Linked DNA regions of Aliamphritea hakodatensis. The protein of the gene in region 1 binds, or shares a complex with, the protein of each later gene. Links are inferred from orthologs where the notes say so. Each region holds a gene or a part of one and is shown in the gene's direction. Other genes may lie near its edges. The genes, in order: PCI15_RS03260 and PCI15_RS20355.

Evidence for each region.
Region 2: the proteins of PCI15_RS03260 (region 1) and PCI15_RS20355 are in contact, whole or in part, in a solved structure (PDB 1A0O), measured with the Escherichia coli proteins. The link is inferred for Aliamphritea hakodatensis from one-to-one orthologs.

What each region holds. Positions count from the first base shown.
Region 1 is NZ_AP025281.1:721,656-725,079, forward strand. What follows is about bases 16-3,116. They hold PCI15_RS03260 (chemotaxis protein CheA), read left to right. Parts: upstream 16-403; coding sequence 404-2,830; downstream 2,831-3,116. Other genes in these bases: PCI15_RS03255 (response regulator), read left to right, coding at 35-397; PCI15_RS03265 (chemotaxis protein CheW), read left to right, coding at 2,827-3,116. Also shown: PCI15_RS03250 (STAS domain-containing protein), read left to right, coding at 1-7; more of PCI15_RS03265, read left to right, coding at 3,117-3,333; PCI15_RS03270 (methyl-accepting chemotaxis protein), read left to right, coding at 3,366-3,424. UniProt on the Escherichia coli protein: Involved in the transmission of sensory signals from the chemoreceptors to the flagellar motors. CheA is autophosphorylated; it can transfer its phosphate group to either CheB or CheY.
Region 2 is NZ_AP025281.1:4,487,540-4,490,593, reverse strand. What follows is about bases 86-2,816. They hold PCI15_RS20355 (chemotaxis response regulator CheY), read left to right. Parts: upstream 86-1,130; coding sequence 1,131-1,502; downstream 1,503-2,816. Other genes in these bases: PCI15_RS20345 (chemotaxis protein CheA), read left to right, coding at 2,328-2,816; PCI15_RS20350 (protein phosphatase CheZ), read left to right, coding at 1,512-2,315; PCI15_RS20360 (RNA polymerase sigma factor FliA), read left to right, coding at 339-1,049; PCI15_RS20365 (MinD/ParA family protein), read left to right, coding at 86-320. In the rest of the region: more of PCI15_RS20365, read left to right, coding at 1-85; more of PCI15_RS20345, read left to right, coding at 2,817-3,054. UniProt on the Escherichia coli protein: Involved in the transmission of sensory signals from the chemoreceptors to the flagellar motors.

The sequences.
Region 1 (3,424 bases):
AGCATAAAAAATAACGGATTACGGAGAATATTAAATGGCAACCATCTTAGTTGTTGATGATTCGGCTTCTTTACGAAATATGGTGACCTTTACCCTGAAGCAGGAAGGTTATCAGGTTGTTGAGGCCGGTAATGGTCAGGAAGCGCTGACCAAGGCAAAAGGCGGCCGCTTTGATCTGGTGCTTACCGATGTGAATATGCCGGTCATGGACGGTATCACTCTGTGTTCTGAGCTGCGTAAGCTGCCGACGTTCAAGTTCACCCCGGTACTGATGCTCACCACTGAAAGCTCCGCTGATATGAAGCAGCAAGGGAAAAGTGCCGGTGCGACAGGCTGGCTGGTAAAACCTTTTAATCCTGAGAAGTTGATCAGCACAATCAAACGCGTCGTACGGTGATCGCCTATGAGTATTGATCTTTCGCAGTTTATTGCAACCTTCCTCGAAGAGAGTTACGAAGGTTTAGAAGTCATGGAATCGAGCCTGCTGGACATGGACTCGGCAGACGAAGAAACGATCAATACTATCTTCCGTGCTGCCCATTCCATAAAGGGGGGCGCGGGAACCTTTGGTTTTAATGAAGTTGCAGACTTTACGCACCGTGTAGAAACCCTGCTGGATGAAATGCGCAGTGGTAAACAGGCTGTCACCGGCCCGCTGGTCAATCTGTTGCTTGAGTCTGTCGACTGTATCAAGGCTTTGCTTGAGTCCGTACAGGGGGGCGCTGACGCTGATCCGGAAATGCTTGCCAGCGTACAGAAAGGCCTTGAAGTTGCACTGGGGGAGGCGCCGGCAGAAGCGGTACCGGTAGCCGAAAGACCGGCAGAAGTAGCGACCGTTGCCAGTGTGCCTGCCGGTTGGCAGATCGATTTTCAGCCCCACAAAGACCTGTTACAGCAAGGCCATGAACCCGCGTTTATGTTCGAAGCGCTGGAGGACTTTGGTGAACTGAATGTTCAGCCTGACTGCTCAGGGTTGCCTGCGCTGGCAGCGCTGGACCCTGAATTGCTGCACATTAACTGGCAGATCGGACTTACCTCCGACTGCAGCGAAGACGATGTTAAAGAAATTTTCGAATGGGTTGAGGACGAATGTGATCTGAGTATCAGCCCGTTATGCATAACGCCGGCGGCCGGCTGGCGTGTCGAATTTATTCCCGGTGCAGACATTGTTCAGACCGGTAATGAGCCTTCGCTGATGCTGGACACCCTCACTGATCTTGGTGAACTGACAGTTGAGGCGAATCTGAGTAACTTGCCTGCACTGGCCGACCTGAACCCGGAGCTGATTTACCTTTCCTGGCAACTGACCCTGGAATCCGACTGTGACGAGGCCTCTGTCCGGGAAGTCTTCGAGTGGGTAGAAGATGAGTGCGAAATTAATGTATCTGCGCTGAGCGGTGCTGAAGAGGCTGTACAGGCCACAGAGGCTCAGCCTGCTGCCGTTGCAACTGAAACAGCCCCGGACAGCCCTCAGGCACCTGTCAGTGAGCCGGTTACGCCTGCCCCGGCAGAGCCTAAAACACCGGCTCCGGCAGCTGCGGACAAAACGCCGGCTGCCCGTAAGCCCAAAGCAACCGAAAGCAGTTCCATCCGGGTGGATACAGACAAGATTGACGCACTGATAAACCGGGTTGGAGAACTGGTAATTACTCAGGCGATGCTCGGACAGATCGGTCAGGAACTGATGGAATCTACCGGTGCTGATTTCGAGCGGTTGCAGAGCGGTCTGGAGCAACTGGAACGTAATACCCGTGACCTGCAGGAAGATGTGATGCGGGTAAGAATGTTGCCGATCAGCTTCGTGTTTAACCGCTTCCCACGGCTGGTACATGACGTCAGCGGTAAGCTGGGTAAGAAGGTGGACCTGGTAATCTCCGGTGAACAGACCGAAATAGATAAAACTGTGATGGAGAAAATCGGCGATCCGCTGGTACACCTGATCCGTAACTCTCTTGATCACGGGTTGGAAACACCGGAAGAACGGCTGGCGGCCGGAAAGAATGAAACCGGTACCGTTCAGCTGAATGCTTATCATCAGGGCGGCGTTATTGTTATTGATATCATCGACGATGGCCGGGGGCTGAATACCGCCAGAATTCGCCAGAAAGCACTGGAGAACGGGCTGATCACTGAAGATCAGGCGATGACCGATCAGGAAATCGATGAGCTGATATTTAAGCCGGGGTTCTCCACCGCAGAAGAAGTCAGCGACCTGTCCGGCCGGGGGGTCGGAATGGACGTGGTACGGCGGAATATTGAATCACTGGGGGGCAACGTCAGTGTCCGTTCTGATCCGGGCAACGGAGCTAAGTTCAGTGTCAGCCTGCCGCTTACCCTGGCCATTCTTGACGGCCAACTGGTAAGGATTCATGACCAGACCTACATTTTACCGCTGGTATCAATCGTCGAAACTTTCCAGGCAGATAAAAAATCCCTGAGTCCGATCGCCGGGGAAAATAAATTGCTGCATTTCCGTGATGAATATATCCCGCTGATATCAATGCGTGCGCTGTTTAAGTTACCACCTGAGGCCAAAGAAGAAGGCTTTGCCGGCAGTCTGATTGCAATCGTTGAGAACGGCGGTCAGAAAGTGGGACTGGTGGTGGATGAACTCTATGGCCAGCAGCAGGTTGTTATCAAAAGCCTTGAAGTTAATTTCAAACCGATTGAAGGATTTGCCGGTGCAACCATTCTGGGAGATGGCAGTGTCGCACTGATTCTGGATGTCACGGGGATCATAAAACGGGGCCTGAGTGCGGGTATGGCGCACTCTGCCAATACGGGTAACGGCGGGCTTCAGGCCGTGCCGGACAGGGAGAATGTTGCATGAACAGCCATGAGCTGGGCGATGACCTTACCTACAGTGAAGATGGCCAGCAGTATCTGAGCTTTCTGCTGGAAGATGAAGAGTATGGCATTGATATTCTGCGGGTTCAGGAACTGCGTGGCTGGGCACCGGTCACCCCGATTCCGGAAATGCCGGACTATCTGCGCGGTGTTCTGAATCTGCGCGGTGCAATTATTCCGGTCATCGACTTGCGGTTACGGTTTGGCTTGCCTGCTCTGGTGTATGGCCCGACCACTGTGGTTATCGTGATCAAGGTACAGAGTGAAAAAGGCGAGCGAATCATGGGCATCATTGTCGACGCAGTCGCCGAGACATACACGCTGGCAACCGGTCAGATTCAGGTTTCCCCGCAGATAGGCGGGGTCATCAATTCCGAGTTTATCACCGGTCTGGTGGCTCATGATGACAAAATGATTGTGCTGATGGATATCGATCAGCTAATGAATTCAGGTGAACTGGCGGTAGCAGCGCCGGTAGCCGGTTAGACGCGCAGTACAGGTTTTTTAAAGGAGAGAGCATGAAGATTAATGAGCCGGTGACCGACCGGGAAGTCAAACTCAGAGACGGTCAGGAACT
Region 2 (3,054 bases), 3.8 Mb from region 1 along the record:
AGGTGAACCGGTTTCGGGTACTTGCCAATATGGTACGTTCAGAGCAGGAAGGTCGGAATATATACAGTAAGCTGCTGACAGTGGCAGAAAGGTTTCTGGATGTGACGCTTCAATACCTGGGATCAATCCCTTATGATGAGTCAGTCCGTAAAGGTGTACAGCAGCAACGTGCTGTTTTAAAAGCGTTTCCAAAGAGTAAGGCCTCGTTGGCATATAAGCAGCTGGCGGCAAAAGTAGATGATTGGGGTGTGTCATCTTCACCCCGTGGTCATCTGGAGTTTTTTGTTGAGCGATTGGTTAAAGGGGCAAATCAACGCTGACAAGTCAGAAGAGCAAATATGTATAACCAGTTACAGTTTAAGTCGGGTCAGGAGCTGATCGAGCAATATGCGCCGTTGGTAAAACGTATCGCGCATCATCTGCTGGCGCGCTTGCCTGCAAACGTTGTGCTGGATGATTTGATTCAGGCCGGCATGGTTGGCTTGCTTGAAGCCGGCAAAAAATACGATCCCACCAAAGGCGCAAGTTTTGAAACTTATGCCGGTATCCGGATCCGCGGTTCCATTATTGATGAGGTTCGTCGGGGGGACTGGACACCCCGTTCAGTGCACCGTAATGGCCGTCGGGTTTCCGAAGCAATTCAGGCAATTGAATCCCGTACAGGCAGAGATGCCCAAGATGGGGAGGTTGCCGCCGAATTAAATATCACTATCACTGAATATCACGCATTATTGAAGGACTCCGCTGAGAGCCGGCTGTTCAGCTTTGAAAAGCTGATTGGTCCGCAGGAAGACGGTCCGGGCGAAAATATCGCCGCAGAGAATTTAAGTCCTGAAGATGAATATCAAGAATTGGGATTTGTTCAGGCAATCGCAACGGCAATTGAAGGTTTGCCGGAGCGGGAAAAATTAGTGTTGTCGTTGTATTACGACGAAGAAATGAACTTAAAAGAAATCGGTCAGATCCTGGGTGTCAGTGAATCCAGAGTAAGCCAGATTCATAGTCAGGCAGCGTTACGCTTGCGAAGTCGGTTAAGAGACTGGCAATAGCTGGCAGTCTGATGGATAGACACCGCTGGCTAGCGACAGTCAGATAGTTTTCCTGATGGAGGGATAGTCTTGAAGAAAGACATAAAAATACTTGTGGTAGATGATTTCTCTACTATGAGACGTATCATCAAAAATCTGCTCCGTGATCTGGGGTTTACCAATATTGTTGAGGCCGATGACGGTAAGACTGCTTTACCGATTCTGCAAAGCGGCAATATCGAGTTTCTGGTAACAGACTGGAATATGCCAATCATGACAGGTATCGATTTGCTTAAAACCGTGCGGGCTGATCCGGACCTGAAGCATATCCCTGTTCTGATGGTGACTGCGGAAGCGAAGCGCGACCAGATAGTTGAGGCGGCTCAGGCGGGTGTAAATGGTTATGTAATTAAACCGTTTACCGCTGCAGTGCTGAAAGAAAAAATCGATAAGATTTTTGAACGGCTGGGCTAGGTGGCGGCTATGTCTGAGACGATAGAGAATAAGGGAGCAAGTGGTTTTGAGCTTGAGTTGAAGCAGGATGCTGACAAGCTTGTGGAACATCTGGCAAACGGAGATGTTGGTGCAGCAATGACGCTGATCCACGACCTGAATGAAAAACGTCATCAGGCGCTGTATCACGAAGTCGGTACGCTGACCCGCTCACTGCATAATGCCATCGTCAGTTTTTCCGATGATGTCAGCAGCAATGCGATGTTGCAGGATTCCAAAGAGCACATTGCTTCAATATCTGATGCCAGTGACCGTTTGTCATATGTCATCGAGCTGACTGAAAGCAATGCTCATAAGACAATTGACAGTGTTGATATTTCACTGAACCTTGTATCCGAGCTGGAAGAAGGTTTCCGCCGCCGTCAGCGGCTGCTGGAAGAGTTCGATAAAGTTCAGCAGGACAAACCTGAGCTGGAAGGCCTGTATAAGCTTGCCTGCCAGCATGCGACTGATAACTCAGATGCCCTGGTTGAGCTGAAAGAGCGTCTGACAAATATCTTACTGGCGCAGGAGTATCAGGACATAACAGGACAGCTGATTAAACGTGTTATTCAGCTGGTTACCGACATTGAGTCACAGCTGGTTAGCCTGATGGAAGTTGCTTCCAGAGTTAATCGCCTGAATGGTATTGACGGTATGACGGCTGACGCAGAAGCGCTGGCTAAACAGAAAAAAATAATGGCTGAAGGCCCACAAATGGCAGCAAAAGATAATGATGAAGTTGCTTCCAGCCAGGATGATGTGGATGACCTCCTTTCCAGTTTAGGTTTTTAACAGGGGTAGGCAATGGCTTTAAATGTTGATCAGGAAATACTGGAAGATTTTTTGGTAGAAGCGGGGGAAATCCTTGAGCTTCTGTCTGAACAGTTAGTTGATCTCGAGCAGAATCCGAAAGACCGGGAGTTGCTGAATGCGATCTTCCGTGGTTTCCATACCGTTAAAGGTGGCGCCGGATTCTTACAGCTTGAGCCTATGGTTGACTGCTGTCACAGTGCGGAAAATCTTTTCGACATGCTGCGTAATGATGACTTAGAAGTCTCCGCGGCCTTGATGGACGTTGTATTACAGGCCCTCGATACTGTAAATGCAATGTTTGAAGATGTTCGCGGCGGAGAAAATCCGGAACCGGCACCTGCTGATCTGATTGCCCGGCTTGACGCTCTGGCTGCTGGGCAGAGCGTTGCAGTGGATGCGCCGGCACCGGCGGCTGCGGCTGAACCGGCGGCTGATCTGGGCGCGCAGTTTAATGAAATGGTTTCCGGTATGTCGGCAGCCGAAGACGCACCTGCTGCGGCTGGATCTGATCTGATTACCGAAGATGAATTTGAGTCATTGCTTGATGATTTGCACGGCAGTGGCGCACCGGGTGTTACCTCTGCTGCAAGGCCGCAAAGTGACCTGATCACTGAAGATGAATTCGATTCCCTGATGGATGAGCTTCACGGGCCTTCAGGAGCACCGGGTGCAAGCCCTGCTGCAGCGGCTACCAGTTCTATGGCTGATTCTGAGTTCG